DNA from 2 places in the Clavibacter sp. B3I6 genome. Region 1 is predicted to be linked to the other one. Evidence: predicted binding sites of a transcription regulator. Region 1 holds the regulator's gene; the other holds the start of a gene.
The links. The regulator LexA, encoded in region 1, represses DNA repair genes until DNA is damaged. The targets are predictions, from matches to a motif close to TCGAACANNTGTTCGA.

Region 1 (15,424 bases):
GAGCACGGCGCTCCGCGACCACTCCCCCTGCAGGCGCGCGAGCAGCGCGTCCAGCGCGGTGCGGTCGAGGCCGTCGACGAGCTCGAGCGCGATCATCAGCTCCGGGCCCGCGAGGCGCGCCCGGGGATCGCCCGCCGACGTGCCCAGCGCGACGACCGCGGGCTCCTCGACGACGCTCGCCTGGAGCGCGGCGGCGACCTCGGGGTCCTCCGGGCTCGGCGTCCACGGCAGCGACCGCGCCACGGCCCACACGGCCGGGCGCCGCAGCACGAACTCCGTCTCCGACATCGGGTCCAGCACGACGAGGTCGGTCTCCTCGCTCGCCGCGGCCAGCGCGACGCGCACGGCGTCGGCGGGCACGGGACGCGCGGCGGGGTTCCAGCGGCCCATGGCGGCGACCGACGTGAATACCGGCATCACCGTTCGCCCGTCGGGTCCCGCGACCGTGATGATGGAGAGCTCCGCGCTCTTGTCGACCCTGAGGCCGGCGTCGTTCACGCCCTCCTCGCCGAGGCGGGCCACCAGCGGGATGAGCAGGCGCGCCTCCCGCAGGGCGTCGACGACGTCCGCCTGGCCGGCCTCGCCGCGGCCGTGCCGCGCCAGCGCGTCGGCCAGGGCAGGCGGCGCGGACCCGTCGTCCCCGGGGAAGGCGGTGGGCTCGAAGGAACGACCGGCCCAGGGGGTCCCGGCCGAGTCGGCGTGCGGCGTGGAGCCCGTCATCACTCCCCGGCGACGTCGAGCGCCTGGGCGAGCGTGAACGCGCCGGCGTAGAGGGCCTTGCCGACGATGGCGCCCTCGAGTCCGAGCGGCACGAGCTCGCGCAGCGCCTGGATGTCGTCGAGGCTCGACACGCCGCCGGAGGCGACGACGGGGCGCTCGGTGCGCTCGAGCACGTCCCGGAGCAGCTGCAGGTTCGGGCCCTGGAGGGTGCCGTCCTTGGTGACGTCGGTCACGACGTAGCGCGCGCAGCCGGCCTCCTCGAGGCGCTCCAGCACCTCCCAGATGTCGCCGCCGTCCTGCGTCCAGCCGCGGGCGGAGAGCGTGCGGCCGCGCACGTCGAGCCCGACCGCGACGGCCTCGCCGTGCTGCGCGATGACGCTCGCCGCCCACTCGGGGTTCTCAAGCGCCGCCGTGCCCAGGTTGATGCGGGTCGCGCCGCTCTCCAGGGCCACGTCGAGGGAGCGGTCGTCGCGGATCCCGCCGGACAGCTCGATCTGGACGCCGTCGATGGCGCGGATCACCCGCGAGATGACGGAGAGGTTGTCCCCGCGGCCGAACGCCGCGTCGAGGTCGACCAGGTGCAGCCACTCGGCGCCCTGCTCGGCCCAGTCGCGCGCGGCGTCGACGGGGTCGCCGTAGCCCGTCTCGGTGCCGGCCGCGCCCTGCGTGAGGCGGACGGCCTGGCCGCCCGCGACGTCGACGGCGGGCAGGAGGGTCAGACGGGGCGTGCTGGTGAACTCGCTCATGGGAGGGCCTTCGATCGGTCGGACGGGACGGGCGGGGCCGTCGGGGACGGCGGGGGCGCGGTGCGGGCCGGGTCAGGCGGCGCGGAGGGTGCCGAGCCAGTTCGCGAGGAGCCGGATCCCGGCCTCCCCCGACTTCTCGGGGTGGAACTGCGTGGCGGTGAGCGGGCCGTTCTCCACGGCGGCGACGAACCGCTCGCCGTGCGTGGCCCAGGTGACGCGCGGCGCCGGCAGCGGCGGGAGCGGGTCGATGCCCCACGTGCGCGCGGCGTACGAGTGGACGAAGTAGAACCGCTCCTCCTCGAGCCCCGCGAACAGCGCGGAGCCCTCGGGGACGTCGACCGTGTTCCAGCCCATGTGCGGGAGCACGTCGGACTCGAGGCGCCCCACCGTGCCGGGCCACTCCCCCAGCCCGGCCACGTCGACGCCGCGCTCGACGCCCCGGTCGAACATGACCTGCATGCCGACGCAGATGCCGAGCACCGGACGCCCGCCCGCGAGTCGTCGGTCGACCACGCGGTCGCCGCCGGCGGCGCGGAGCGCGGTCATGACGGCCGAGAACGCGCCCACCCCGGGGACCAGGAGGCCGTCGGCCTCGTGCGCCCGCTTCGGGTCGCCCGTCAGCTCGACGTCCGCGCCGGCCAGCTCGAGGGCCTTGACGGCCGAGTGGACGTTGCCGCTGCCGTAGTCGAGGACGACGACGGACGGGCGCGTCACAGCGCGCCCTTGGTGGAGGGGATGCCGGAGACGCGGGGGTCGAGCTCCTTCGCCTGCCGGAACGCGCGGGCGAAGGACTTGAACTCCGCCTCCGCGATGTGGTGGGGATCGCGCCCGCCGAGCACCGTGACGTGCACGGTGAGGCCCGCGTGGAACGTGATGGCCTCGAAGACGTGACGGACCATGGATCCGGTGAAGTGCCCGCCGATGAGGTGCATCTCGAAGCCCGCGGGCTCGCCCGAGTGGACGAGGAAGGGGCGGCCCGAGATGTCGACGACCGCCTGCACGAGCGCCTCGTCGAGCGGGACGAGCGCGTCGCCGAAGCGGGCGATGCCCGACTTGTCTCCGAGCGCCTGGCGGATGGCCTGGCCGAGGACGATGCCGACGTCCTCCACGGTGTGGTGCACGTCGATGTGCGTGTCACCCGTGGCGGTGACCTTCAGGTCGGTGAGCGAGTGCTTCGCGAACGCGGTGAGCATGTGGTCGTAGAACGGGACCGACGTGTTGATCTCGGAGACGCCCGTGCCGTCGAGGTCGAGCTGCAGCTCGATGCTGGACTCGCTGGTCTGCCGCGTGACGTGCGCGGTGCGCGCGAGGGTGCTCATGCCCTCCATGCTACCGATCGGTTCCGACCGCCCGACCTCGCTCCCGGCCGCCACCGGGAGCGAGGCCGGCCCGTCCGCGCCGACGACCCGCGACTGCGGGACGCGGCGCGGGAGTGCTCAGTGCGCGTACTCCGCGGGCACGGCGAGCTGCTGGCCCGCCGCGACGTCCGACGTGGGGAGGCGGTTGAGGTCGACGACCGACGCGATGACGTCGCGCGGGTCGGCGCTGGGCGCGATCTCCTCGGCGAGGTCCCACAGGGACTGGCCGCTCGACACGGTGACGTACTCGAACGCGGCGCCCGATGCGTCCTTCGAGGCGACGGCCGCACCGCCGTTGAGGGCGACGAGCCCGGCGCCGAGCGCGAGCGGGGCCGCGACGAGCGCGGTGAGGACGATGCGACCGCGGCGCGTGATGCGCAGGCGCGTGCGGGGCGCGACGGCTGCCTCCGTGACGGGGACGGCGGAGTCGGCGGCGGCGGAGACGATGGGGGTTGCTGCTGCGGTGTTCATGGTGACCTCTCGTGCGAGACGGTGGGGCGTCGAGGCGACGCGCCCGGCGGTGCAGTGCGGTACGGCATGCGATGCGGGTCGGGCAGCTCGCACCCGGCTCTCGGCCGGGAGAGCCGGGTGCGAAGCTGTGTTCCGAACATACATTCGAAACCAGCCCTCCGCAAGCCCACTTCGCCTCGATTCGCGCCTCCGACGCGCGACACGCTCGAACAGGTGTTTGCCCGGGGTGCCTCGGCTGGATACAGTTTCGAGTGCCTAGAGTCCATTGGACCGGGTACCACCGACATCGCCCTCGCGAGGGGTCGGCCCGCCGGGTCGACGAGCCGCGGAGGGCGTCGGCGACGAGAGGCGGGCCGTGGCATGGCGGACGAGCGAGCAGCGGGAGGCGGCGCGACGAGGCGCCGCAAGAGCCTCAGCGACAAGCAGATCTCGATCCTGGAGTTCATCCAGCGCGCCATCGCCGGCCAGGGCTACCCGCCGAGCATGCGCGAGATCGGCGACGCCGTCGGCCTGGCGTCGCTCTCGAGCGTCACGCACCAGCTCAACCAGCTCGAGCTCTCGGGCTACCTCCGCCGGGACCCGAACCGCCCGCGCGCCCTCGAGGTGCTGATCGACCTGCCCGGCAGCGGCGCCGCGGAGACCGGCGAGCCGTCGACGCCCGTGGGCGACGCGGCGATGGTCCCGATGGTCGGCCGCATCGCCGCCGGCATCCCCATCACGGCCGAGCAGATGGTCGAGGAGGTCTTCCCCCTCCCCCGCCAGCTGGTCGGCAAGGGCGACCTCTTCATGCTGCGCGTCGTCGGCGACTCGATGATCGACGCGGCCATCTGCGACGGCGACTGGGTCGTCGTCCGCCAGCAGAAGACGGCGGAGAACGGCGACATCGTCGCCGCCATGCTCGACGACGAGGCCACCGTCAAGGTGTTCCGCCAGCGCGACGGGCACACGTGGCTGCTGCCGCGCAACAGCGCGTTCGAGCCGATCCTCGGCGACTTCGCGGAGGTCGTCGGCAAGGTCGTGGCGGTCATGCGCTCCGTCTGACCCTCGCCACGACGCACGAGAGCGGCCGGTCCCCGAGGGGAGCGGCCGCTCTCGTGCGTGCGGGCGACGCGGATCAGACCGCGGACGCCACCGCGTAGTCCTGGACCTGCGCCTGCTGCTCGGCCGTGACGAGGGCCCGGACGCGCGTGCCCTCCTCCACGTACGAGGTCTCGAGGACCTTGGCGCCCTCGTGCAGCATCGCCACGATCTCGCCGTGCTCGAACGGCACCAGCAGGTCGACCTCGATGGTCGGCTGCGGGAGCAGCTCGGCGATGCGGCGACGCAGCTCGTCGACGCCCTCGCCCGTGCGGGCCGAGACGAAGACGCCCTGCGGGACGAGCCCGCGCAGCACGACGCGGTCGTCGTCCGACGCCAGATCGCTCTTGTTGAACACGACGATCTCCGGGATGGACGAGGCGTCCACCTCGGCGATGACCTCGTGCACCGTCGCGAGCTGGGCGGCGGGATCCGGGTGGGAGGCGTCGACGACGTGCACGAGCACGTCCGCGTCGGCGAGCTCCTCGAGGGTCGAGCGGAACGCCTCCACCAGCTGGTGCGGCAGGTTCCGGACGAACCCGACGGTGTCGGCGAGCGTGTACAGCTGCCCCTCGTCCGTCTCGGTCTTGCGGACCGTGGCGTCCAGCGTCGCGAACAGGGCGTTCTCGACGAGCACGCCCGCCTTCGTCACGCGGTTGAGCAGCGACGACTTGCCGGCGGGCGTTCGTGTACCCCACGATCGCCACCGACGGCACGGCGTTCCGGTCGCGATTGGCGCGCTTGGTGTCGCGGGCCGGCTTCATCCCGGCGATCTGCTTCCGGAGCTTGGCCATGCGCGTGTTGATGCGGCGGCGGTCGAGCTCGATCTTCGTCTCACCGGGTCCGCGGGATCCCATGCCGGCACCCGCGCCGCCGACCTGGCCTCCGGCCTGGCGCGACATCGAGTCGCCCCATCCGCGGAGGCGCGGCAGGAGGTACTGCAGCTGTGCGAGCTCGACCTGGGCCTTGCCCTCGCGGCTCTTGGCGTGCTGGCTGAAGATGTCGAGGATCACGGCCGTGCGGTCGATGACCTTGACCTTCACCACGTCCTCGAGGGCGCGCCGCTGGCTGGGCGCGAGCTCGGTGTCGGCGATGACGGTGTCCGCGCCGACCGCCGCCACGAGGGCACGCAGCTCCTCCGCCTTGCCGCTGCCGAAGTAGGTGCTGGGGTCCGGGGTGGGACGGCGCTGGAGGAGGCCGTCGAGCACCACGGCGCCCGCCGTCTCGGCCAGGGCCGCGAGCTCGCGCATGCTGTTCTCGGCGTCGTCGACCGACCCCTGCGAGTAGACGCCGATGAGGACGACGTTCTCGAGGCGCAGCTGCCGGTACTCGACCTCGGTGACGTCCTCGAGCTCGGTTGAGAGCCCGGCGACGCGGCGCAGCGCCTGGCGGTCGGCCCGCTCGCTCTGGTCGCCGTCGGACCCCTGCTCGGTGTCGGGGTTCGCGGACAGCGCCTGCGCGCCCGATCCGCGGAAGAGGGCGTAGCCGGCGGACCGGTTCTCCGCCCGGGCGAGGACGCGCGCGACGACGTCATCCCCGATGCTGCTCTCGGTGGACGTCGTCGTCGTGTCCGTGGACTCGTGGTCGTGCTCGTCGTGCGTGATCATGTGCTCCCATCGTAGCCTCGGCGTCCGGTATCGTCCCGGTATGGCCGACGCGCATTACTTCTCCTCGTCGCCGGCCGGTCCCCTGCGCACCCGCACGATCGCGGTCGAGCTGGGGGGACGGACGGTGGACGTCGAGACCGCGGGCGGCGTCTTCAGCCCCGAGCACGTCGACCAGGGGACCCTGGTCCTGCTGCGCCACGTCCCGACGCCTCCTCGTGAGGGTCATCTGCTGGACGTGGGCTGCGGCTGGGGTCCGGTGGCGCTCGATCTGGCGATGCGGTCGCCGTCGGCCACCGTGTGGGCGGTCGACGTGAACGAGCGTGCTCTCGAGCTGACGCGGGCGAATGCCCGGTCCCTCGGTCTCGATAACGTCAACGCCGTGCTGCCCGAGGATGTTCCCGCGGACCTCCGCTTCGCGACCGTCTGGTCGAACCCGCCCATCCGCGTGGGCAAGGAGGCGCTGCACGCGATCCTGCTCGACTGGGTGCCGCGGCTCGCGCCCGACGCCGACGCGTGGCTCGTCGTGCAGCGCCACCTCGGATCCGACTCGCTGCAGCGCTGGCTCGCCGACGCGCTGCCGGCGGGCCTCGAGACGACGCGCGCCGCGTCCGACAAGGGCTTCCGGGTGCTCCGGGTCCACCGCGGCGCCGACTCCTAGGGCGGATCCTCCGGCTGGGCTTCCCCGCCGGCACCGGTCCCGCGCCTCCCGCAACCGCCTCGACGCCGTCCTGCGGGTCGTCCAGACCGCGCGAGCGATCAGGCCAGCGCCACGACCCCGTCGAAGACGAGCTCCGCCGGACCCGAGAGCCCCACGTGCTCGCCGTCCTCCGTGGGGAACATCCGCACGCCGAGCACGCCGCCCGGCAGCTGGACCCGCCACTGGTGGGGTGCCGCGGCACCGGCCCAGTGCCGGATGGCGAGGGCGGCGGCCGCGGCCCCCGTACCGCAGCTCAGCGTCTCGCCGCTCCCCCGCTCGTGGACGCGCATGGCGATGTGGCCGATCCCGTCGACGACCAGCGGGTCGGCCGGCACGACGAGCTCCACGTTGGCGCCGTCCGCGGGCTCGGGGTCCAGCTGCGGCACGAACGCGAGGTCGGCCTCGGCGAGCTCGTCCTCGCTCGACAGCGCGACGACCACGTGCGGGTTGCCGACGTCGATGCCGAGGCCCGGCCGCGCGACCTGGAGGTCCTTCGCGCGCACGAGCGGCTCGCCGCCCGCCAGGGACCAGCGGCCGAGGTCGACCTGGAAGCCGGATCCGCTCCGCTGGACGTCCCGCACGCCGGCACGCGTGCCGATCGGGACGGTGCGCCCCGGCGGCAGCTCGATGAGCCCGTTCTCGATGAGGAAGAGCGTGAAGACGCGGATGCCGTTGCCGCACATCTCCGCGGGGCTGCCGTCGACGTTGCGGTAGTCCATGAACCACTCCGCGTCGGGATCCTCGTCGAGCGCCGCCCGGCCCTCGGGGATGCGGCTGGAGAGCACCGCGCGGATCGTGCCGTCGGCGCCGATGCCGAAGTGGCGGTCGCAGAGCGCCTGCACCTGGGTGTCGGTCAGGTCGATCTCGCCCGCGGGATCCGCGAACAGCACGAAGTCGTTGCCCGTGCCCTGGCCCTTGGTGAACTGCAGGTCTGCCATCCCGCCAGCCTACGGGCGCGCCGCCGGGAGGGCGTCGAGGGCGTGCTCGAGTAGCCGGTCGTCGCGCGCGTCGAGCCGCACGGCGTCGGCGTAGCGGCCGAACCACGACACCTGCCGGCGCGCGTACCGACGCGTGAGGGCGCGCGTCTCCTCGATCGCCTCCTCCTCGGTCAGCTCCCCCGCGATCTGACGCGCGGCCTGCGCGTACCCGATGGCGCGCGACGCCGTGACGCCGTCGGCGAGCCCCGCGGGCAGCAGCCCCCGCACCTCGTCCACGAGGCCGTCGGCCCACATGCCGGCGACGCGGGTGTCGAGCCGGGGCACGAGCTCCTCGCGCCGCAGCGTGAGCGAGAGGATCCGCGCGGGATGCCAGGCGCGCGGCTCGGCGGACTCCCGCGCCGGCTGGGGGCCCGTGATCTCGACCACCTCGAGCGCCCGCACCAGCCGCCGTCCGTTGTGGGCGCCGATGCGCTCGGCGGCCGCGGGATCGAGCTCCCGCAGCCGCCGGTGGAGCATGCCGGGACCGGTGGACGCGAGCTCCCGCTCGAGGCGCTGCCGGATCTCCGGGTCGGTGCCCGCGAACGCGTACTCGAACAGGACCGACGAGATGTAGAGCCCGGATCCGCCGACGAGGATCGGGACGGCGCCGCGCGCGAGGATGCCGCCGACCGCCGCCCGCGCCTCCTCCTGGTACGCGGCGACCGTGGCCTCCGCCGTGACCTCGAGGACGTCGAGCAGGTGGTGCGGGATGCCGCGACGCTCCGACTCGGGGAGCTTCGCCGTGCCGACGTCCATGCCGCGGTACAGCTGCATCGCGTCCGCGTTGACGATCTCCGCGGCGCGCCCCTCGGCGCGCAGGCGCTCCGCGATGTCGAGGGACAGCGCGGACTTGCCGGTGCCGGTGGCCCCGACGACCGCGAGGATCGGGGTCACGCGCGGTGACGCGGGTGCGCGGCCCCGTCGACCGCGGGCGACGGCACCCGGAGCGACGGCAGGCCGAGCGACACGCGGGGCGCGCCGCCGGCCGTGGTGGTCCCGAGAGCGGGCGCGGGCACGCCGCACGAGTCCGCCTGCGCGCGCTCCCAGGCGTCGCCGGCCCGGGTGCGCCGGATGCGCAGCGGCGCCTGGTCGACGGAGTCCGCGATGAGGTGGAACGGCGCCGCACGGGTGACCTCCACCTGCACGGCGTCGCCGGGCCGCGGCTCGCCGCTGCCGGCGGGGACGTCGAGGTGGACGAGGCGGCCGTCCTGGGCACGGCCCGTGACGCGACGGGTGTCGCCGTCCTTCCGCCCCTCGTGGGCGCTCACGAGCACCTCGACCGTGCGGCCGACGACGCGCTGGTTCTCCTCGTGGCTGATGCGCTCCTGCAGCGCGGTGAGGCGGGCGTAGCGCTCCTTCACGACGTCCGCGGGGACCTGCTCGTCCATGGTCGCGGCGGGGGTGCCCGGGCGGATGGAGTACTGGAACGTGAACGCGGAGGAGAAGCGCGCGGCCTCCACCACGCGCAGGGTCTCCTGGAAGTCCTCCTCGGTCTCGCCGGGGAAGCCGACGATGATGTCGGTGGTGATGGCCGCGTCCGGGATGCGCGTGCGCACCCGGTCGAGGATCCCGAGGAACCGCTCAGAACGATAGGACCGCCGCATGGCCTTGAGGATGCGGTCGGAGCCCGACTGCAGCGGCATGTGCAGCTGCGGCATGACGGCGGGCGTCTCGGCCATCGCGTCGATCACGTCGTCCGTGAAGGCCGCCGGGTGCGGGCTGGTGAAGCGGATCCGCTCGAGCCCCTCGATGGCGCCCGCGGCCCGCAGGAGCTTGCCGAACGCCTGCCGGTCGCCGAACTCGACGCCGTAGGAGTTCACGTTCTGGCCGAGCAGCGTGACCTCGACCGCGCCGTCGTCCACGAGGGCCTGGATCTCGGCGAGGATGTCGCCGGGCCGGCGGTCCTTCTCCTTCCCCCGTAGCGCAGGCACGATGCAGAACGTGCACGTGTTGTTGCACCCGACGGAGATGGAGACCCAGCCGCTCGCGATCTCGTCGCGCTTGGTGGGGAGCGTCGACGGGAACGTCTCGAGGCTCTCGAGGATCTCGAGCTGCGCCTCGCCGTTGTGCCGCGCGCGCTCGAGCAGCGTGGGGAGGGCGCCCATGTTGTGGGTCCCGAACACGACGTCCACCCACGGCGCCTTCTCGAGGACCGTGGCCCGGTCCTTCTGCGCCAGGCAGCCCCCGACGGCGATCTGCATGCCCTCGTGCCGGCGCTTCACCCCGGCGAGGTGGCCGAGGTTGCCGTAGAGCTTGTTGTCCGCGTTCTCGCGCACGGCGCAGGTGTTGATGACGACGATGTCGGCCTCGGCGCCCTCCGCGGAGACGTAGCCGGCGGCCTCGAGAGACCCGGTGAGGCGCTCGGAGTCGTGGACGTTCATCTGACAGCCGTACGTGCGGACCTCGTACGTCCGCGGCCGGTCGGCGGCGGGCGGGACGGCGACACGGACGTGCTCGGCGACGGTGCTCATGATGACTCGATCCTACGTGCGGGCGTGCCCCGCGCTCCCCGCCGGCCGGTCAGCGGAAGCGCACGCGCGACGATCCACGACGCGTGGCCAACGCCGCCTTCGCGGCATCGCGCACGACGCCGCCGCCGTACCCGCGACGCATGAGGAACGACGTGAGGCGGCGCTCGGCGGTCTCGTCGTCGTAGGACGAGAGCTGCCCGACGCGCTTCATCGCCACCTCGGTGGCGCGGGCGAGCTCCTCGTCGGGCTGCTCGGCCATGGCCTCCTCGATGACGAGGGGGTCGAGCCTGCGGCGTCGCATCTCCATCTCGACCGAGCGCCGCCCGAGGCCCTTGCGGTCGAGGTGCGTGTGCAGGATCTGCTCCGCCAGCGCCGCCTCGTCAATGTACTGCAGGGACACGTAGCGCGCGAGCGTCTCCTCGGCGATGTCGGGGTCGATCTCGGCGCCGTCGAGCACCTCGCGCGCCTCGGCGAGCGAGAGGCCCCGGCCGCGCAGGCGGTTGGCCAGCACGTTGTCGGCGCGCCGACGCTGGCGCTCCGGCGTGCGCTCGGCGGCGCGCTCCTCCTCGGCTTCCGCCTCACGACGCGCGTCCTCGACGCGGTCCTCCTCGAGCCGGAGCATGTCCTGCCGGTACGCCTCGTCCTGCTCGGCCTTCGCGCGTGCGCGTTCCGCACGCTCCTGCTCAGCGCGCCAGGCTGCGGGGGTCTCGTCGGGCTCGGGGCCGGTCTCGTCCGCAGACAGCTCCGCCCACGGAGCGGATCCGGAGTCGGACGCCCCTCGAGCCGCCTGCGCCTCGGCCTCCGCCAGGACGCGGCGCGCCTCGGCGATGCGCTCCTGCGCGGCCAGCGCACGACCCGCCTCGGAGGCGTCGACCGCGGCGCCGATCGTGACGATGCCGTCGACCTCGGTGACCGTGCGGCCCCGTGACGGATGCGTGGGCTCGACCCGCGGCGCGGGCGGCTCCTCGACGGGTGCCGCCGGCTCGAGGGACGGTCGAGCGGCGGCGCGGCGGGAGCGGCGGTCGGCGAGCGACGCGACGGGCGCCACCTCGTCCGGGCCGGGGCCGGTGCCCTGCTCGTCCTCGGAGGGGAATCTGACCATGGTGCTTCCGTCCTCGGGTGGACGACGGCGGATCCCGCGGAGCGCGGGTCGCAGCGTCGTGCCGGTGTCATGCGGAATGCGGGGCGCGTCGGCTCGACGCGCCCCGCCGGTGGAGCGCCGGGTCAGGCGCTCTTGCGGGCGGACGCCTTCGGCGCCACGGCGGCGACGGGCGCCGGAGCCGCGTCGGCCGCGGCCGCGTCGGCGTTCGGGTCCTTCACGAGGCCGAGCTTGACCTTGATCTTCTGCTCGATCTCGGCCGCGATCTCCGGGTTGTTGAGGAGGTGCTTGCGCGAGTTCTCCTTGCCCTGCCCGAGCTGGTCGCCGTCGTACGTGTACCAGGCGCCGGACTTGCGGACGATCTCGTGCTCGACGCCGAAGTCGATGAGGCTGCCCTCGCGCGAGATGCCCGTGCCGTAGAGGATGTCGAACTCCGCCTGCTTGAAGGGCGGCGCCATCTTGTTCTTGACGACCTTGACGCGGGTGCGGTTCCCGACCGCGTCGGTGCCGTCCTTCAGGGTCTCGATGCGACGGATGTCGAGGCGCACGGACGCGTAGAACTTGAGCGCCTTGCCACCCGCGGTGGTCTCCGGGCTGCCGAAGAACACGCCGATCTTCTCGCGGAGCTGGTTGATGAAGATCATGGTGGTCTGCGTCTGGCTGAGACCGCCCGTGAGCTTGCGGAGCGCCTGCGACATGAGGCGCGCCTGGAGGCCGACGTGCGAGTCGCCCATCTCGCCCTCGATCTCGGCGCGCGGCACGAGCGCCGCCACCGAGTCGATGACGACCAGGTCGATGGAGCCCGAGCGCACGAGCATGTCCGCGATCTCGAGGGCCTGCTCACCCGTGTCGGGCTGGGAGACGAGGAGCGCGTCGATGTCGACGCCGAGCTTCTTCGCGTACTCCGGGTCGAGCGCGTGCTCCGCGTCGATGAAGGCGGCGATGCCGCCGGCGCGCTGCGCGTTCGCGATGGCGTGCAGCGTCAGCGTGGTCTTCCCCGAGGACTCCGGGCCGTAGATCTCGACGATGCGGCCGCGCGGGAGCCCGCCGATGCCGAGGGCCACGTCGAGCGCGACGGAGCCGGTGGGGATGACGGCGACGGGCGCGCGCTCGTCGCTGCCCAGGCGCATGACCGAGCCCTTTCCGAACTGACGGTCGATCTGGGCGAGCGCGGTCTCGAGGGACTTCTCGCGGTCTGCCGATGATGCCATGGGGTGCTCCTCGTGTCGAAGGTGATGTGCCTGCAGGCTGTCGCTCCGCTCCCGCTGGCCGCGGGATCCGGCACCGACAAGGCGACGGGTGATCTCCGCGAGGTGCACGTTATGCGGCACCGACGACATCGCTGCCGTCGAGGCCGGACCTGTGCAGTCCGCGCTTCGAATCGCTCCTGTGGGGAGACTACGCGCGTTCGAAGGGATATTCGAACGGCGCGCCGCGTGTCGCCAGGGGATCCCGCGTGGACGGGCGGCGAGGAGCCCTCAGGCCCGCGGCTCGGGCACGCCGGCGCCGTTCCAGCGCGAGCGCGGCACGTCCTGCGCCCGGCAGAGGGCGAGCCAGACCTCGCGGGCGGGCGTGCCGTCCTTCAGCGCCTGCGCGCACGTGCGCCCGCCGAGATCGCCGAGCACGAGGTCCGCGACGAGCACCGGCCCGTAGCCGGCACCGAACTCGTCGGAGACGGCCCGCTGGAACTCGCTCAGTCGCATGCCCTCACGCTACCCGCTGCGCCCGGGACGACGACGCCCCGCCCGTCGCGAGGACGGGCGGGGCGCGAGGTCGTGGTGATGGGGTCAGCGTGCGACGAGCCCGCTGTCGAAGCCGGCGACGAGCTCGTCGGGGATCGTGTCCGGGATGGGGTTGAGCCCCTCGATGACCGCGAGGCGGTCGCCGACCTCGCGCATGATGACCGAGATGGGCGTGTCCAGCGCGTCGGCGACGGACGCGAGGATCTCGCTCGACGCCTCCTTCTGACCCCGCTCGACCTCGCTGAGGTAGCCGAGCGCGACGCTGGCCTTGCTGGCGACCTGTCGGAGCGTGCGCCCCTTCTGCAGGCGGAAGTCCCGAAGGACGTCGCCGATCTCCTGACGGACTAGTACCACGGGACCCTCCTCGTTGCGCCTGGTGCCTGATCGAACCGGAGGTCCGGGGCTGATGGGTGAGCATCCGGCCGAGGCCTCAGGCTAAGCAGGGCCACTGGGCGTTGCTTGTGAACCTGATCATGACAACGCGGGACCCGCATCAGATGTTCCCGCCGGATTCGAGCGCGTCGACGAGGGCCACTAGGGCCTCCCGGACCACCCCGGCCCGGACCGCCTGGCGGTCCCCGTCGAGGTGGAGGGCGACGGCGCGCGAGTCGCCGTCGATGGAGAGGCCCACGAACGCCGTGCCCGGCCGCTGTCCGTCCTGCGGGTCGGGACCCGCGGCTCCCGTGGTGGAGACGCCCACGTCCGCCGGGCGTCCGTCGACCGCGCAGACCTTGCGCACGCCGCGGGCCATCTGCCGCGCGACGTCCGGATGCACCGCTCCGTGGACCGCGAGGATCGACGACTCGACGCCGAGGATCGTGCGCTTGAGGGCCGTGTCGTAGGAGACGATCCCGCCCGACAGGGCGCGGGAGGCTCCGGGGACGCCGACGAGGGCCGCCGTGAGCAGGCCGCCCGTGAGTGACTCCGCGACCGCGATGCGGCGCCCGCTGGCGACGAGGGCGGCGATCACGCACTCGGCGAGCTGCTCGTCGGTCGCGTCGTCGACGGCGCTCATGACGCGCGCTCCGCTCGCAGCGCCTGCCGCACGTAGTCGAGGCCGGAGAGGATCGTGAGGGCGAAGGCGATCGACATCAGCACCGTGTTCACGACGTGCATCCCGTCGCCCACGACGTCCCACAGGGGCAGCAGCGCGACGCTGATGGCCACGGCCTGCGCGACCGTCTTCAGCTTGCCGCCGCGCGACGCGGCCACGACCCGGTCGCGGAGCACCGCGAAGCGGTAGGCCGTGATCCCGAGCTCGCGGACGAGGATCGCGATCGTCACCCACCACGGGAGCTCGCCGAGCACGGACAGCATCACGAGGGCCGCGCCCGTCAGCACCTTGTCGGCGATGGGGTCGAGGAGCTTGCCGAGGTCGGTCACGAGGTTGCGGCTGCGCGCGATGTGCCCGTCGACGCCGTCGGTCGCGATGGCGATCACGAACAGCGCGGCGGCCGCGTAGCGGAGCGGCCCGTCGGCGCCGTCGTCCGCCACGAGCAGGACGACGAAGACCGGGGCCAGCAGGATCCGGGCCATCGTGAGGACGTTGGCGACGTTCCAGGGGCTCGCCGGGGAGTCGCCCGCGCGCCAGACGCGCGGTGCCCCGATCCCGGTGGCGCCCGATCCGCTCGACTCGGCCACGGTTCAGTCCCTGCCCGTGAGGCCCCAGGCGTCGTCGTCGCCCTCGGCCTCCACCTGCTCGTAGGCGTCGAGGTCCTTGTGGAGCGGATCCGACGGGTAGCGGTCGTCGTCGACCGGCTCGGCGGCGACCGCGGCAGGCGCTGCCGCGGTGGGCGCCACGGGCGCGGCGGCGGGTGTCTCCCCCCGCAGCGTCGCGAGGACGCCCGGCAGCTGCTCCGCCGAGACGAGCACGTCGCGCGCCTTCGACCCCTCCGACGGGCCGACGATCTCGCGCGCCTCGAGGAGGTCCATGAGGCGGCCGGCCTTGGCGAACCCGACCCGCAGCTTCCGCTGCAGCATCGAGGTCGAGCCGAACTGGGTGCTGACCACGAGCTCGGCGGCGGCGAGCAGCACCTCGAGGTCGTCGCCGATGTCGGCGTCGATCTCCTTGCGCTCCGCGGCGACGGCGACGTCCTGGCGGTAGTCCGGGCGGGCCTGGCGCGTCACGTGCTCGACGACCTTCGCGATCTCCGCCTCCTGCACCCACGCGCCCTGCACGCGGACCGCCTTGTTGGCGCCCATGGGGAGGAAGAGGCCGTCGCCCTGGCCGATGAGCTTGTCGGCGCCCGGCTGGTCGAGGATCACGCGGGAGTCGGTCATGCTCGACACCGCGAAGGCGAGGCGGGACGGCACGTTCGCCTTGATGAGGCCCGTGACGACGTCGACCGAGGGGCGCTGCGTGGCGAGCACCAGGTGGATGCCGGCCGCGCGCGCGAGCTGCGTGATGCGGACGATGGAGTCCTCGACGTCGCGCGGCGCCACCATCATGAGGTCGGCGA
Region 2 (15,424 bases), 2.6 Mb from region 1:
TTGCCCGTGTACTCGGGGATGAGGTCGATCGACCCCTCCTCGAGCGCCTTGAGGTAGACCTCGCGCTCGCCGATCTGGAGGTTGCGGGTGACCTTCACGTCGTTGGCCTCGAGGGCCTGCGCGTAGATCTCGGCCAGGATGACGTTCTCGCCGAAGGCGGCGGAGCCGACGGAGATGGTGTCGGTGGGGGCGGCGGACGCCGACCCGCCCGAGGTGTCGAGGGGGTCGCCGGACGAGCAGCCGGCGAGGGCCATCGCGGTGCCCAGCGCGACGGTGCCGACGAGGAGCCGGCGGGAGATGCTGTGGGACATGAGCTGTGTTCCTTTCAGGATGCGGTGCTGACCGCCGGCCTCGACGAGGTCCGGGCGGAGTCGGGGGTGCGTCCGGCGGCGGCGACGACGCCCCGCGGGATCACGAGGCGCTGCACGACCGCGAACACGGCGTCCACGACGAGCGCGAGGACGGTGACGAGGATCGAGGACGCCAGCAGGAGGGGGAAGTCGCGCGTGGTCAGGCCGGTGAAGATGTCGCGGCCGAGGCCGCCGAGCCCGAGGAAGGCCCCGAGCGTGACGGTGCTGATGACCTGCAGGGTCGCCGCGCGGAAGCCGCTGATGATGAGCGGCAGCGCGAGCGGGATCTCGACCCGGCCGAGGATCTGCCACTCCGTCATCCCGACCGCGCGGGCCGCGTCGATGGCGGGCCGGTCGACCGCCTGGATGCCCGCGTACACGCCGGCGAGGAGCGGCGGGATGCCCAGGATGGCGAAGGTGAGGATCGGACCCGTGAGGCCGATGCCGAAGAGCAGGCCGAGGAGCACGAGCACGCCGAGCGTCGGCAGGGCGCGCAGCCCACCCGAGAACGCGACGGCGACGTTGCGCCCGCGGCCCGTGTGGCCGATGTAGAGGCCGGCCGGGACGGCGACGAGCGCCGCGAGGCCCATCGCCAGGCCCGTGTACCCGAGGTGCTCGAGGAGGCGGGTGCCGTATCCGGTGCTGCCGCCCCAGCGGGAGCCGTCGAGGAGGAGGCCGAAGGCCTCGGCGAAGAGGTTCACGAGGCGCTCGCATCCGTGACGAGGACGGCGCGGCGGGCGGAGCGCGACCGCGCGCGGAGGGACGGCGTGCGGGCCCACGGCATGAGGAGCCGGCCGGCGAGCAGCAGGATCAGGTCGAAGAGGAGCGAGATCACGAGGATGCCGACGATGCCCGTGAGGATCTCCGTGTAGAACTGCCGCCGGTACCCCGTGAGGATCATGGTGCCGAGGCTCTGGATGCCGGAGAGCGACCCGACGGTCACCATGCTGACCGTGCTCACGGACACGACGCGGAGGCCGGCGAGGAGGACGGGTCCGGCCAGCGGCAGCTCGACCCGCCAGAAGCGGGCCCAGCCGGCGTAGCCCATGGCGGTGGCGGACTGCTTGACGTCCTCGGGGACGGAGGCCAGCGCGTCCGCCGTGATGCGGATCATGAGCGCGACGGCGTAGACGCTGAGCGCGACGACGACGTTGAGGGGGTCGATGATCGTGGTCCCGATGATCGCCGGGATCGACAGGAGCAGCGCGATGGACGGGATCGTGTACAGCGCCCCGCCGACCGCGAGCAGGGAGCCCCGCGCGCGGCGGTAGCGGTTGGCGAGCCATCCCAGCGGCAGCGCGAGCACGAAGCCGAGGAGGACGGGCGTGGCGGACAGCGCGACGTGCGCGACAGCCAGGTCGAGGACGGTCTGGATGTTGGCGAGGACCCAGTTCACGCGGGTCCCGCACCCTGCGCCGGGGCACCGGGGGCGTGCGCGGCCCCCGCCTCGCTCGGAGCGGATGCGGAGCGGGCGGCGGTGCGCCCCTCGTCGTCGAGCACGCCGACGAGCCGGCCGTCGCGGTCGACGAGGACCCGGCCGGTGCCGGTGTCCTCGAGGTGCAGCGCGCGCTTGCCCTTGTCGGCGCCCACGAAGTCGCGGACGAAGTCGTTGGCCGGGTTCGAGAGGATCTCCTGCGGCGTGCCCTGCTGGGCGATGCGGCCGCCCTTCTCGAGGATCACCACCTGGTCGCCGAGGAGGAACGCCTCGTCGATGTCGTGCGTCACGAAGACGACGGTCTTGTCGAGCTGGGTGCGCAGCCGGATGAGCTCCTGCTGGAGGTCGTCGCGCACGAGCGGGTCGACGGCACCGAACGGCTCGTCCATGAGCAGGATGTTCGGGTCGACCGCGAGGCCGCGGGCCACGCCCACGCGCTGCTGCTGGCCGCCGGAGAGCTGGGACGGGTAGCGGTCGGCCATCGACCGGTCGAGGCCCACGGTGTCCATGAGGCGGAGGGCGTCCGCGCGCGCCGTGCGCTTGTCGACGCCGGTGAGGCGCGGCACGGTCGCGATGTTGTCGACCACCCTGCGGTGCGGGAGGAGGCCGGAGTTCTGCATCACGTAGCCGATGCGGCGGCGGAGCTTCACGGCGTCCTCGGTGGCGATGTCGGTGCCGTCGATCTCGATGCGCCCGCTCGTGGGGTCGACCATCCGGTTGATCATCCGCATGAGCGTCGTCTTGCCGCAGCCGGAGGATCCGACGAGGACGGTGGTGGTCCGCGAGGGCACGACGAGGCTGAAGTCCTCGATCGCGAGCGTGCCGTCCGGGTACTGCTTGCGGACGTGGTGGAACTCGATCATGGGTGGCTCATTCCTCGTAGGCACTACGAATCGACACTTGCCAGGTAGACCAGGGAACCACGGGGCCGGGCGATCGTCCGCACCCGCACGATGCATGTCGCCAGTTCGTAACATGTCCGACGCTCCGCGGACAGGGGCTTGCGCAGGTGCCCGCCGTCGGTCGCATCGGCCAGGATGGAGGGCATGACGCGCATCCTCGCCAGGTCCCTGACCGCCGACGACCTGGTGGGTCTCCTCGACGTGGATCACGCGGGCGCGGCCGTGCCCGCCCCCTCCTGGCGCATCGCGCCGGGCCAGCGCGTCGCCGTCCTGGTGGACACGCTCCCCCGCCGTCCCGAGGGCGACACGGAGGACCAGGTGCCCGTGCGCCGGCTGGAGTCCGCGCGCTGGGGCCTCGTCCCGGCGGGATCCCCGGGCCCCGACCAGGGTCCGCCGCTCGCCGAGGTCCCCGCGGAGTCGCTCGCCTCGCGTCCGGACCTCCTGCAGGCGCTCGTCGCGCGCCGCGCCGCGATCCCCGTGTCGGGGTACTACGAGTGGCACGAGACGGACGACGGCGTCCGCACGCCCTACCTCGTCGGGGCGGGCGACGGCGTCGTGCTGCTCGCCGCGCTGTACGAGTGGTGGCGGGATCCGTCGCGCCCCGCCGACGACCCCGCCCGCTGGGTGCTCAGCTGCGCGGTCCTCACGCGGCCGTCGGCCGGCACGGTGGAGGCGCTCGCGGAGCGGATGCCCGTGGTCCTGTCGCCCGACGTCGTGGAGGAGTGGCTCGACCCCACGGCGGAGGGCTCGCCCGACCTGCTGCGCGCGGTGGCCGCGCAGGCGGAGGACGTGGTCGAGCAGCTCGCCATGGACGAGGTCGGGCCCGGCATCGACCAGGACGCGCCGGACACCGCCGAGCTCGCCCGGCCCGTCTGAGGCGTGGCGCGGCCCTCGGGTCTGGTTGACTGACCGCGTGGCACCCACCTCGAAGAAGAAGAAGAACGCGACCCGCACGCTCCTCGAGTCACCGGCTGCCGCACCCGTGCTGCACCGGGCGGCCCGCATCGAGGACCGCATCCACGAGATCCGCGAGGGCCGCGCCCGCAAGCGCGGCCTCACCCCCACCGTCATCCCGTACGCGGGCTACGGCTCGGTCCGCTGGGTCCGCGTCCTCTGCCGCGTGCTCCTCACCGATCCGCAGAGCCGCCGCGCCCTCGCCGGCGACAAGAGCGTGCGCGGCTGGCGCAGCTTCACGAGCGTGCCGCTGACGGACGTGGCCGTCACGGTCGAGATCGACGGCACCGAGCACGAGGTGCGCGCCGACCGCGGCGGCGTGGTCGACATGGTCGTCGAGGCGTCGCTGCCGAGCGGCTGGCACACCATCCGCCTCCGCGCGCAGGGGTCCGAGACGGTCGAGGCGCCGGTGTTCATCGTCGGCGACGAGGTGCGCACCGGGATCCTCAGCGACATCGACGACACCGTGATGGTCACCGCGCTCCCCCGCCCCTTCCTCGCCGCGTGGAACACCTTCGTGCTCGACGAGCACGCGCGGACGCCCACGCCGGGCATGGCCGTGCTCTACGAGCGCCTCCGCCTGCAGCACACGGGCGCGCCCGTCCTCTACCTGTCCACCGGCGCCTGGAACGTGGCCCCCACGCTCACCCGGTTCCTGTCGCGGAACCTGTACCCGCCGGGACCGATCCTCCTCACCGACTGGGGCCCCACCGTCGACCGGTGGTTCCGCAGCGGCATGGAGCACAAGCGGCTGAACCTGCAGCGGCTCGCGGAGGAGTTCCCCCAGGTCAAGTGGATCCTCGCGGGCGACGACGGCCAGCACGACGAGCTGCTCTACGGCGAGTTCGCCGACGAGCACCCCGACAACGTCGAGGTCGTGCTCATCCGCCAGCTGTCGGCCGGCGAGGCCGTGCTCGCGGGCGGCCGGGCGAAGGCCGAGAAGCGCGCGCTCGACAGCTCGATCCCGTGGGTCTACGCGCCCGACGGTGCCAGCCTGCTCGCGCAGCTCGACGACCTCGGGCTCGCGGACGACTCCGGCACCCGCATCGGCACGTAGGACGCCTCCGGACGCACGAGGGCCCCGCAGGAGATCTCCTGCGGGGCCCTCGTGCGTGCGGGAAGGATCAGACGGCGTCGGTGAGCGCCTGGAACTCGTCGTCGGTGAGCTCGATGCCCGCCGCGGCGATGTTGTCCTCGACGTGCCCGACCGACTTGGTGCCGGGGATCGGCAGCATGACGGGCGAGCGGCGGAGGAGCCACGCGAGCGCGAGCTGCGAGGGGGTCGCGTCGTGCTGCTTCGCGAGGGCGTCGAGCGGGCCGCCGTCCTTCGCGAGCTCGCCGGTCGCGAGCGGGAACCACGGGATGAACGCGAGGCCCTCGGCCTCGGCGTACTCGAGCAGCGGCTCGGCGTCGCGCTTGGCGAGGTTGAAGAGGTTCTGCACGGAGACGATCTCGGCGATCTCCCGTGCCGCCTTCACGTCGTCGACCTGGACCTCGGACAGGCCGATGTGGCGGATCTTGCCCTCGGACTGCAGGTCCTTGAGCACGCCGATCTGGTCGGCGAGCGGGACGGCGGGGTCGATGCGGTGCAGCTGGTAGAGGTCGATGCGCTCGAGGCCGAGGTGGCGGAGGCTCAGCTCGGCCTGCTGGCGCAGGTACTCGGGGCGGCCGACGGGCTGCCAGTCGCCGGGGCCGGGGCGCGTGAGCCCGCCCTTGGTGGCGACGACGACCTCGTCGGCGTACGGGTGGAGCGCCTCCTTGAGGAGCTCCTCGGCCACGAACGGGCCGTAGGAGTCGGCGGTGTCGAAGAACGTGACGCCGAGCTCGGCGGCGCGGCGGATGACGCGGACGGCCGCGGCCGGATCCTCGGGGGCGCCCCAGACGCCGTCGCCGGTCAGCTGCATGGTGCCGTAGCCGAGCCGGACGACGGGCAGGTTGCCGCCGATGGTGAAGGTGCCGGAAGCCTCGGCGGGGCGGGTGGTGGTGTCGGTCATGTGGACCCTCCTCGGGTGTCGATGACGAGGGGGCGTCTGCCGCCCTCGGGACCCTGGAGCCAACGCGGCGGACCTCCGATCCATGCCCGATGCGCGCGATGCGGACGCGACCCTCAGGCTCCGGTGGAGGGTGAGGCGGATCCGCCCGCTCCCCTCGTGGATGTCGGCGCCCGTTCCTACACTCGAGGAAGAGGTTCGAACACCCGTTCGAACGACGAGGCGCGGCCGGCGCGACGACGGGAGGAGCGGCATGATGCGGATCGACGAGGACGTGGAGGTCGAGCTCTCGGGAGACGGGTCGCCGCTCCGGTTCACCTGGCGGGGCGTGGTCTACGGGGTCGTCAGCTCGCCCGAGCGGTGGATCGCCCGGGTCGACTGGTGGCAGCGCACGGGCCGCGCGCCCCGCGGCGCGAGCGCCCACCTCCTGGAGCTCAGCATGTGGCGCGTGGAGGCGGTGCCGCTCACCACGGGCGCCCGCCGGGTCGACGGGTCGTTCGACCTGAGCGTCGACGCGCGCGGCCGGTGGTCGCTCGTCACGGCGTCGGACGAGGAGCTCGACACCCGCCTCTTCGCGTGACGCGGCGTGACGCGGCGCGGTGCCGCGGGGAATAGCGGACGGGCTCCGGGCCTTCACCACATCGGCGCCGCGCACGGCGCCCCGCTCGCGATCACCCGGATCGTGCGCGCACGGAGGGATCCCGGCATGGCGGCACTCGAGTGGCTGTTCGACGCGCAGCTCCGCATCGGCGACCAGGTCGTGCTCTGGCGCGAGATCGTCGGCAACCTCTTCGGCCTCGCCAGCGCGCTCGGCGGCATGCGCCGGAAGGTCTGGGCGTGGCCCGTCGGCATCGTCGGCAACGTGCTGCTCTTCACCGTCTTCCTCGGCGCGGTCTTCGGCACGCCGAACCCCGTGAACCTCCTCGGCCAGGCCGGGCGCCAGGTGATGTTCATCGCCGTGTCGATCTACGGCTGGCACCGCTGGAACCAGGCCCGCCACGGCGGCGCCCCCGTCGTCCCGCAGTGGGCGTCCGGCCGCCAGCGCGTCCTCCTCGTGGTCGCGCTCGTCGGCGGCACCGCGATCCTCACCCCGGTCTTCCGCGCCCTCGGCTCCTACGAGCCCGTGTGGGCCGACGCCTGGATCTTCGTCGGCTCGCTCCTCGCCACCTACGGCATGGCGAAGGGGTGGGTGGAGTTCTGGCTGATCTGGGTCGCCGTCGACCTCGTCGGCGTGCCGCTGCTCGTGGGCGCCGGCTACTACGCGTCCGCCTTCATGTACGTCTTCTACGGCGCCTTCACCCTCGCGGGCTTCTTCGTCTGGATGCGCGCCCGCGGATCCGCGACGCCCGCCGTCGAGACGGTATTCCCCGACCCGCGGGTCGTCGAGGCGCCCGCCGACCGCTAGGCGCGGCCCGCTCGATCCCGCCGCGCGTCAGCGGCCCTGGCCGTTGGAGCAGGTGCTCTGCGCCGCGGTCTGCCCGGTGATGCTCGCGTCGAGCACCTCGGACGTCGGCGTGGGGGTCGGCGCGGGCGTGGACCCGTCGGCGGGGGCCACGGGCGCCGGGGTCGCGGGCGACGTCGTCGCGCCGTCGGCCGGGACGCTGCCGGACTCGTCGGTCGCGGCCGGCTGGCCGAGCGAGAAGTCCGCGTCGGAGGCGAGCAGGCCGACGAGCTGCGCGGCGGCGACCTCGTCCGGCTGCACCCGCCCGTTCGCCAGCACCTCGCCCGGGTACTGCAGGAAGACCACGTCGTCGAGCGGGATGTCCCGGAAGGTGAGGGCCACCGACACGAGGGTGTCGAGGTCGGCGAGCGAGGTGGACAGCTGCATGTTGTCGACCACGGCGCGCGCGATGCCGTAGAGCTTGGCCGGGTTGGTCAGCGTGTCCGCGCTCTTGATGGTGCGCACGAGCGCGCTGAGGAAGACCTGCTGGTTCCCGATGCGGGAGATGTCGCTGCCGTCGCCCACGCCGTAGCGCGTGCGGAGGAACTGCACGGCGTCCTTGCCCTGCAGGGTGTGCAGACCCGGATCCAGCGACAGGTCGGTCTTCGGGTCGTAGATGCCGTTGGCCACGCAGACCTCGACGCCGCCGACCGCGTTGGACATCTCGACCACGCCGTTGAACTGCACGACGCCGCCGTACGGGATGTCGAGCCCGGTGAGGCCCTCGACCATGCGCACGGTGCAGTCGAAGCCGCCGCGGGACAGCGACTCGTTGAGCTGGGCGCGGGTGCTCGCCGCGTACTCCGTGCCGTCGGGGCCCGTGCACGCGGGGATGGGGACGAGCATGTCGCGGGGGAACGAGACGACCGTCGCGCGGGTGCTGTCCTCGCTGATGTGCAGCAGCATCGTCACGTCGTTGAGCGTCGCTGTGCCCACGTCCTCCGCGGCGCCGTACCCGTCGCCCTGGCCGGCGCGGCTGTCGCTGCCGACGATGAGGATGTTCGCCCCGCCGTCGATCCCGCCCAGCGACGGCGGGAGGGCCTGGCCGCTGGAGATGTCGACGGTGTTGCTCGCGACGGTGCGGGAGAGGTCCCAGAACGCGATGCCCGCGACCGAGAGCGTGCTCGCGAGCGCGACCGCGACCACGCCGGCGATGCCCTTCATGACGGTGCGGCCCGCGCTCGGCGCGCGGAGACGGCCGTGGCGGGCGATGCCGCGGACGTGGGCACGGTCCGCGCGGGTCCTCTGGGGGGCGTGCTGCATGGTGGATCTCTCGTCGCCGGGCGGGGAGGCTCGGGCGTGGCCGCCCGCATCCTCCACAGGGTAGCCGAGGGCGGTGGAGGGTCCGCCCGGCGCGCGGCCGGATGCGCTAGGGCGCGGGAGGCGCCGCGTCCGTCAGGTGCGCGTGGAGGAACGCGTCGATCCGCTGCCAGGCGTCCGCGGCGGACGCGGGCTCCGGGCCCATGCCGGAGGAGCGCAGGAGCGGGCGGAGGATCCGGGGTCCCGTCGGGGTGTCGTTGAGGAATGAGTGCCCGGCGTCCGGATGCTCGCGCACGTCGTGCTCGATGCCGTGCACCGTGAGGGCGGCCTCGAGCCGGGCGGCGGATCCCGCCAGCGGACGGTCCCGGCCGCCGTAGCTCGCGACGATCGGGCACGCGCCCTCCAGCACCCCGTCGAGGTCCTCGGGGAGCACCCCGTAGTTGACGCTCGAGACGTCGAACCCGCGGGAGGCCGCCGCGAGGGCGAAGCCGCCGCCCAGGCAGAAGCCGATGACGCCCACGCGGCCCGTGCAGTCGGCGCGGCCCACGAGCAGGCGGCGGGCCGACTCGACGTCCGCGAACGCGCGGCCCTCCCCCGCCACGAGCGCCCGGAACGTCGCGCCGAGGCAGCGGCGCGCCCCGCCCGCGGAGAAGAGGTCGGGCAGGAGCGCGAGGAAGCCGGCCTCGGCGAGGCGCTCCGCCTGGCGGCGCATCACGTCGGTGACGCCGAACGCCTCGTGCACCACCACGACCGCGGGCCAGGGGCCCTCGCCGTCGGGCACCGCCAGCACGCCGTGCAGACCGGGTGACGCGCCGGGTGAGGCGGCGGGCACGGGGATGTCGGCGAGGGTCACGGGCATGCCCTCACGCTAGGACCGGGCCGCGCCGGCGCCGCTCGCCGGCGACGACGCCCAGCGAGCCGTCATGCGACGGGCGTCAGGGCCGTGCGGCGGGCGTCAGCGCCAGGCGGTGGGCCCGGCGGATCCGGCGCGGTACTCGGCCATCGGCACGCGGTCGCCCTTCCAGGCGCGCATGACGGGCGCGACGATGCGCCAGCACCGCTCGGCCACGTCGCCGCGGACCGACAGGCGCGGGTCGCCCGCGAGGATGCCGTCGAGCACCTCGCCGTACGGGGTGAGCTCGGGCGGGGCGAAGTCGGCGCGGAACGTGGACTGGGTGAGCGTGAAGGGCTCGCCCGTGCCGTCCATGGTGACCTCGAGCGTGATGCCGTCGGGCTTCAGGTCGATGACGAGCCGGTCGGGGCGGGCGGACCCGTGGAGGCCGCGCGGCAGGTGCGCGACCGGCTTGAACGTGACGACGATGCGCTTGGACGCCTCCTTGAGCGCCTTGCCCGAGCGCAGGCGGAACGGGACGCCCGCCCAGCGCGCGTTCGCGACGCCGAAGGTGACCTCGGCGAGCGTCTCGGTCTGGTTGGCCGGATCCACGCCCTCCTCCTTCGCGTAGGCGAGGATGCGCGTGCCCCCGACGGAGCCCGCCGTGTACCGGGCGCGGCGGCTGTGGGCCACCGGGTCGTTGTCCCAGACCTCGGTGGCGCGGAGGACCGACGCGATGTTCGAGCGCAGGTCGTCCGGGTCGATGCTCGCGGGCGGCTCCATCGCGAAGACGGCGAGCACCTGCAGCAGGTGGCTCTGGATCATGTCGACCAGCGCGCCCGACTTGTCGTAGTAGCCGGCGCGGCCCTCGAGCGCGAGCTGCTCGTCGTAGAGGATTTCCACCTTCTCGATGTCCCGCGCGCTCCACACCGACTCGAAGAAGCGGTTGGCGAAGCGCAGCGACACGAGGTTGAGCACGGTGGACAGGCCGAGGAAGTGGTCGGTGCGGTGGATGCGCTCCTCCGGCACGAGCTTCAGCAGCTGGCGGTTGAGCTGGGCGGCCGTGCGGCTGTTCGAGCCGAACGGCTTCTCGAGCGCGAGCGTGGTGCCCTCCGGCAGGTCGAGCTTCCCCAGCTGCTCGCACACCTCTATGGAGATGGCCGGCGGCAGCGCGAAGTAGAGCGCCGGCGCGCCCTCGCACGCGTCGAGGATGCGCTTCAGGTCGTCCACGTCCGTGGGGTCGGCCTGGATGTACTGGGTGGACGAGACGATGCCCGCCGCGCGCCGCCCCTTCGCGTCGACGGAGTCGAACGCGGCCTTGACCGTCCTCTTCCACTCGTCGGCCCCGCGCTCGCTCCGGCCCGTGCCGATGAGCTGGATGCGCCGCCCCCGATCGCTCGCCACGAGGCTGCCGAGACCCGGCAGGAGGAGGCGTTCCGTGAGGTCGCCGCTGGCGCCGAGGATGACGAGGGTGAAGGGTTCGCTGGTCATCCTCCGAGACTACGGGTCGCGACCGCGCGGCAGCCGACCTACACTGGGCGAGTCGAACATCCGTTCGAACACCGCGTCCGGGAGGGCGCGGCGGATCCGTCGGGAGGCGCGCGTGAGCTTCACCCACCTGCACGTCGCGTCCGCCTTCTCCGCCCACTTCGGCACCACGGCGCCCGAGGCGCTGGTCGACCGGGTCGCGTCCGAGGGCGCGTCGGCCGCGGCGATCACCGACCGCGACGGCCTGTACGGCGCGGTCCGCCACATCCGCCGCTCGATCGCCGCGGGCGTCTCCCCCGTCGTGGGCGCGGAGCTCGGCCTCACGGGCGAGCACCCGGGCAGGATCTCGGTGCTCGCGCACGGCGGCACGCACGGCCAGGGCTGGGCGGCGCTCAGCCGGCTCATCAGCGCGAGCCACGGGCGGGGCACGGCGCGGAGCACCGCCCGGAGCGCCCAGGCCGGCATCGCGCGCACCCGGCCGCCCGCGTTCCTCCTCGGCGAGGACGGGCCGGTCGGCACGGTCATGCTCGGGCCCGACTCCGACGTGGGCCGCGCCGTCGCCGCGGGCGACCACGCGCTCGCCTCCCGCCACCTGGCCGAGTGGGCCAGGCTCCTGCCCGGCGCGATCGTCGTCGAGGTCGTCTGCCACTACACGGAGCCCGGCGAGTCGGCGAGCCTCCGGCACGCCGCCCGCATGCTCGAGCTCGCCGAGGCCCACCGCGTCCCCGCGGTGCTCACCAACGCGGTGCGCTACCTGGAGCCGGACGACGCGCTCACGGGCGACGTGCTCGACGCCGCGGGCACGCTGCGGCCGCTCGGCTCGTTCCGGCTGCAGCCCAACGGCCAGGCGTGGCTCAAGCCGCCGGCGGTCATGCAGGACATCGCGCGGGAGATCGCGGGCGCGTCCTCCCTCGACCGGCGCGCGGGCGAGGCGCTGCTGCGCGCCACCGAGGAGCTTGCGGACCGCTGCCGGCTGGATCCGGACGCCGACCTCGCCTGGCGGAAGCCGAAGCTGCCGGAGAAGTCGGTCATCGGCGTCACGGGCGACCCGGACGAGGCCCTCTGGCGGAAGGCCGAGGCGGGCGTCACCGAGCGCTTCGGGCACGTCGACGAGTCGATGCGGCAGCGCGTGCTCGCCCGCATGCGCACGGAGCTGCAGACCATCACGGGCTTCGGCTTCGCCACCTACTTCCTCACCGTGGCCGACGTGTGCTCCCTCATGCGCGACATGGGGGTGCGCAACCAGGCGCGCGGATCCGGCGCCGGCAGCCTCGTCAACTACCTCCTGCGCATCTCCAACGTCGATCCGCTCGAGCACGACCTCCTCTTCGAGCGCTTCCTCGGCAAGGTGCGCTCGACCCTGCCCGACATCGACATCGACGTGGAGTCCGCCCGCCGGCACGAGGTGTACCACCGGGTGTTCGAGAAGTACGGCAGCAACCGGGTCACGCTGCTGTCGATGCAGAACACCTACCGGGCCCGCGGCGCCGCGCGCGACGCGGGGCTCGCGCTCGACCTCGACGAGCAGCAGATCGACTTCATCGCCAAGAACATCTGGCGCTTCAACGCGCGGGAGTTCCGCGCCGTCCTCGAGACGAAGCCGGAGCTCAAGCCCATCGCCGACCTCGTGCGCGACGACCCGAGCATCGACCTGCTCGTCGACCTCACCGAGCGGCTCGACCGGCTCCCCCGGCACATCTCCATGCACCCGTGCGGCGTGATCCTCGGCGACTCCGACCTCCTCAGCACGAGCCCCGTGCAGCCGAGCGGCATGGGACTGCCCATGAGCCAGTTCGACAAGGACGACATCGACGACATGGGGCTCCTGAAGCTCGACATCCTCGGCGTGCGGATGCAGAGCACCATGGCGTACGCGCTGGACGAGATCCACCGCATCCACGGCCCGCGCTCGGCCGTGGCGGGCGGCATCCCGGTGGACGCGCGCTACGTGCACCGCGACGGGCGCATCGAGCTCGACGAGATCCCGCACGACGACGAGGAGACCTTCGCCGCCATCCGCACGACGCACACGCTCGGCATGTTCCAGATCGAGTCGCCCGGGCAGCGCGAGCTCATCGGCAAGATGCAGCCCGACGTGTACGAGGACCTCATCGCCGACATCTCGCTGTTCCGGCCGGGCCCCATGAAGGGCAACATGGTCGCGCCGTTCCTCGACACGAAGCACGGCATCACCCGGCCCGACTACCTGCACCGCCGGTTCGCGCCGTTCCTCGCGCCCACCTTCGGCGTGGTCATCTACCACGAGCAGGTCATCCGGATCTTCGCCGACTGCATGCAGGTGTCGCTCGCCGAGGCCGACGAGCTGCGCCGCAACATGGAGCGGCAGGACACCGTGGTCGAGGCCGCGTTCCGGGAGCGCACGTCCGCCCACGTGGACGGGCGCACGGGCGAGCGCCCCTTCACGGACCAGGACGTCGAGCGCATCTGGAAGGCGCTGAAGGGCTTCGGCTCGTTCGGCTTCTGCAAGGCGCACGGCGCGGCCTTCGCGCTGCCCACCTGGCAGAGCGCGTGGCTGAAGACGCACTACCCGGCGGAGTTCCTCGCGGGGATCCTCACGCACGACCCCGGCATGTACCCCAAGCGCCTGCTGCTCACCGAGGCCCGGCGCATGGGCGTGCCCGTGCTGCCGCTCGACGTCAACCGGTCCACGGGCGCCTACCGGGTGGAGCGCGTGGAGGGCGACGCGACGACCGGGCGCACGCGGATCGGCGAGCTGGGGATCCGGCTGTCGCTGCAGGACGTGCACGGCATGAGCGAGGCGGAGCTCGAGCGCATCGAGGCCGGCCAGCCGTTCGACTCCATCACCGACTTCTACGCGAAGGCGCAGCCGTCGCGCGCGCTGCTGGAGCGGCTCGCGGCCGTGGGGGCGCTCGACTCGCTGGCCACCTCGGCCGACGACCTCGCGGCCCGCGGGCCCGCCTCCCGCGGCGACGTCATGGCGTTCGTCCGGCGGCTCACGGCGCGCGCGGCGCGGCCCGCGGATCCGGCCGGGCAGCTGCCGCTGTTCGTCGACGACCGCGACCTCATCCCGCGCGGCTCGCCCGACCCCGACGGCCGCGAGCGGGTGAGCGCCGAGCTCGACATCCTGCAGATGGAGGTCACCGAGCACGTGCTCGAGAGCTACCGGCCCATGCTCGACGAGCTCGGCGTGATCCCCGCGAGCCAGCTCCTCGAGGTGCGCAGCGGCTCGGAGGTGGTGGTCGCGGGGATCCGCATCGCCACGCAGACCCCGCCCATGCGCAGCGGCAAGCGCGTCGTGTTCATCAGCCTCGACGACGGCACGGGTTGCTCCGACTCCACCTTCTTCGACGAGGCGCAGCAGAAGGCGGGGCCCATGCTGTTCGGCACGCGGCTGCTCGTCATCCGCGGGCGCACCCGGCGCACGGGCGAGCGCGGCGTCTCCATCCAGGCGGAGGACGCGTGGGACCTCAAGGAGATGTGGGCCAGGTGGCTGGCCGCCCGGCGGCAGGGCGCGGAGGCCGGCGGCGGGGTCGACGCCGAGGACGCGGTCGCCTGAGGCCCGCCGCGGGCAGGATGATGGGAGGACCCGAGACCGCCGCCGGAGGCCGCACGTGCGCATCACCACGACCGTCCGCACCACCACCCGGATCCCGTTCGTCCAGGTGGTCAAGACCTCCGTCGCCGCGGTCCTCGCCTGGTTCGCCTGCATCGCGCTGCTGCCGGCCCAGCTGCCCATCTTCGCGACCATCGCCGCGCTCCTCGTGGTGCAGCCGAGCATCAACCAGACCTTCGGCAAGGCGGTGGAGCGCAGCCTCGGCGTGATCACGGGCGTGCTGCTCGCGCTCGCGCTCGGCCTCGCGTTCGGCGGCTCCAGCTGGGTGGTGCTCACCGCCGTCGTCGTGGCCGTGCTGGTGGGCTGGGTGTTCCGCCTGACGCCCGGGTCGAGCACGCAGATCCCCATCAGCGCGATGCTCGTGCTCGCCATCGGGCAGCTCTCGCCCGTGTACGCGCTCGACCGCATCGTCGAGACGATCCTCGGCGCGGCCATCGGCGTCGCCGTCAACGTCGCGATCGCGCCGCCCGTGCTGCACCAGGCGAGCCGCCGCGCCGTGATCGGCCTCGCGGGCGAGTGCGCCGCCGCGCTCGACCGGCTCGCCGGCGCGCTCTCGGAGCCCGTGGACCGCGCGGAGCTCGCCCGCATGCTCACCCGGGCGCGGGAGCTCCGACCGCTGCACACGAAGGCCGTCGCCGAGGTCGACCGGGGCCTCGAGAGCCTCACCCTCAACCCCCGCCGCCGTCGGCACCGCGCGCTCCTCGAGGCCGACCGGGAGCTCCTTGCGACGCTCACCGTGCTGGTCAACCGCGTCGTCGGCATGACGCGCGCGGTGCACGACCGCTACGACCCGTCGCTCGCGGAGGAGCCCGTCGTGCGCGGCATCGCGACCGAGCTCACGCGTGCCGCCCACGACGTGCGGCTGCTGGCGGAGCACGCGCTCCCGGGCGGCGGCCGCGCCGACGGCGACGCGATCGACGAGGAGCCCGCGCTCACGGCCCCGCTCGTCGTGCTGGAGCCGAGCGAGGAGCACTGGATCCTCATCGGCTCGCTGCTGGAGGACATCCGCCGCATCCGCTCGGAGATCATCGGCGGGGCCGAGTGACGCGTCCGCTCCCGGGCTACAGCCCGCTCGAGCTCGACCCCGACCCGCGCGCCTCCGGCCTGGTGCGCGGCACGACGCCGACGCCGCTCGGCACGGTGCGGCACCACCACGTGCCCGCGCGCTCGTCGGAC

Region 2: QFZ62_RS02740 (DNA polymerase III subunit alpha) is a predicted target of LexA. The motif match lies at 10,709-10,724, and genes of this name have one in related genera.

The regions. Positions count from the first base shown of each region.
Region 1 is NZ_JAUSYL010000001.1:3,180,625-3,196,048, reverse strand. Features, by position in the region: gene QFZ62_RS15420 (SseB family protein) at 1-720, opposite strand, end outside; gene priA (bifunctional 1-(5-phosphoribosyl)-5-((5-phosphoribosylamino)methylideneamino)imidazole-4-carboxamide isomerase/phosphoribosylanthranilate isomerase PriA) at 720-1,466, opposite strand; gene hisH (imidazole glycerol phosphate synthase subunit HisH) at 1,539-2,180, opposite strand; gene hisB (imidazoleglycerol-phosphate dehydratase HisB) at 2,177-2,785, opposite strand; gene QFZ62_RS15400 (hypothetical protein) at 2,903-3,295, opposite strand; gene lexA (transcriptional repressor LexA) at 3,656-4,336, shown strand; partial or broken gene hflX (GTPase HflX) at 4,410-5,979, opposite strand; gene QFZ62_RS15385 (class I SAM-dependent methyltransferase) at 6,020-6,637, shown strand; gene dapF (diaminopimelate epimerase) at 6,736-7,614, opposite strand; gene miaA (tRNA (adenosine(37)-N6)-dimethylallyltransferase MiaA) at 7,624-8,547, opposite strand; gene miaB (tRNA (N6-isopentenyl adenosine(37)-C2)-methylthiotransferase MiaB) at 8,544-10,124, opposite strand; gene QFZ62_RS15365 (RecX family transcriptional regulator) at 10,174-11,226, opposite strand; gene recA (recombinase RecA) at 11,349-12,434, opposite strand; gene QFZ62_RS15355 (DUF3046 domain-containing protein) at 12,702-12,926, opposite strand; gene QFZ62_RS15350 (helix-turn-helix domain-containing protein) at 13,011-13,319, opposite strand; gene QFZ62_RS15345 (CinA family protein) at 13,459-13,980, opposite strand; gene pgsA (CDP-diacylglycerol--glycerol-3-phosphate 3-phosphatidyltransferase) at 13,977-14,606, opposite strand; gene QFZ62_RS15335 (DNA translocase FtsK) at 14,610-15,424, opposite strand, start outside.
Region 2 is NZ_JAUSYL010000001.1:576,164-591,587, forward strand. Features, by position in the region: gene QFZ62_RS02675 (ABC transporter substrate-binding protein) at 1-311, opposite strand, end outside; gene QFZ62_RS02680 (ABC transporter permease) at 326-1,051, opposite strand; gene QFZ62_RS02685 (ABC transporter permease) at 1,048-1,746, opposite strand; gene QFZ62_RS02690 (ABC transporter ATP-binding protein) at 1,743-2,648, opposite strand; gene QFZ62_RS02695 (hypothetical protein) at 2,672-2,833, opposite strand; gene QFZ62_RS02700 (SOS response-associated peptidase) at 2,832-3,563, shown strand; gene QFZ62_RS02705 (App1 family protein) at 3,601-4,698, shown strand; gene QFZ62_RS02710 (aldo/keto reductase) at 4,766-5,635, opposite strand; gene QFZ62_RS02715 (DUF6504 family protein) at 5,886-6,212, shown strand; gene pnuC (nicotinamide riboside transporter PnuC) at 6,339-7,037, shown strand; gene QFZ62_RS02725 (LCP family protein) at 7,065-8,336, opposite strand; gene QFZ62_RS02730 (dienelactone hydrolase family protein) at 8,443-9,192, opposite strand; gene QFZ62_RS02735 (glucose-6-phosphate dehydrogenase) at 9,289-10,656, opposite strand; gene QFZ62_RS02740 (DNA polymerase III subunit alpha) at 10,769-14,191, shown strand; gene QFZ62_RS02745 (aromatic acid exporter family protein) at 14,247-15,293, shown strand; gene QFZ62_RS02750 (alpha/beta fold hydrolase) at 15,290-15,424, shown strand, end outside.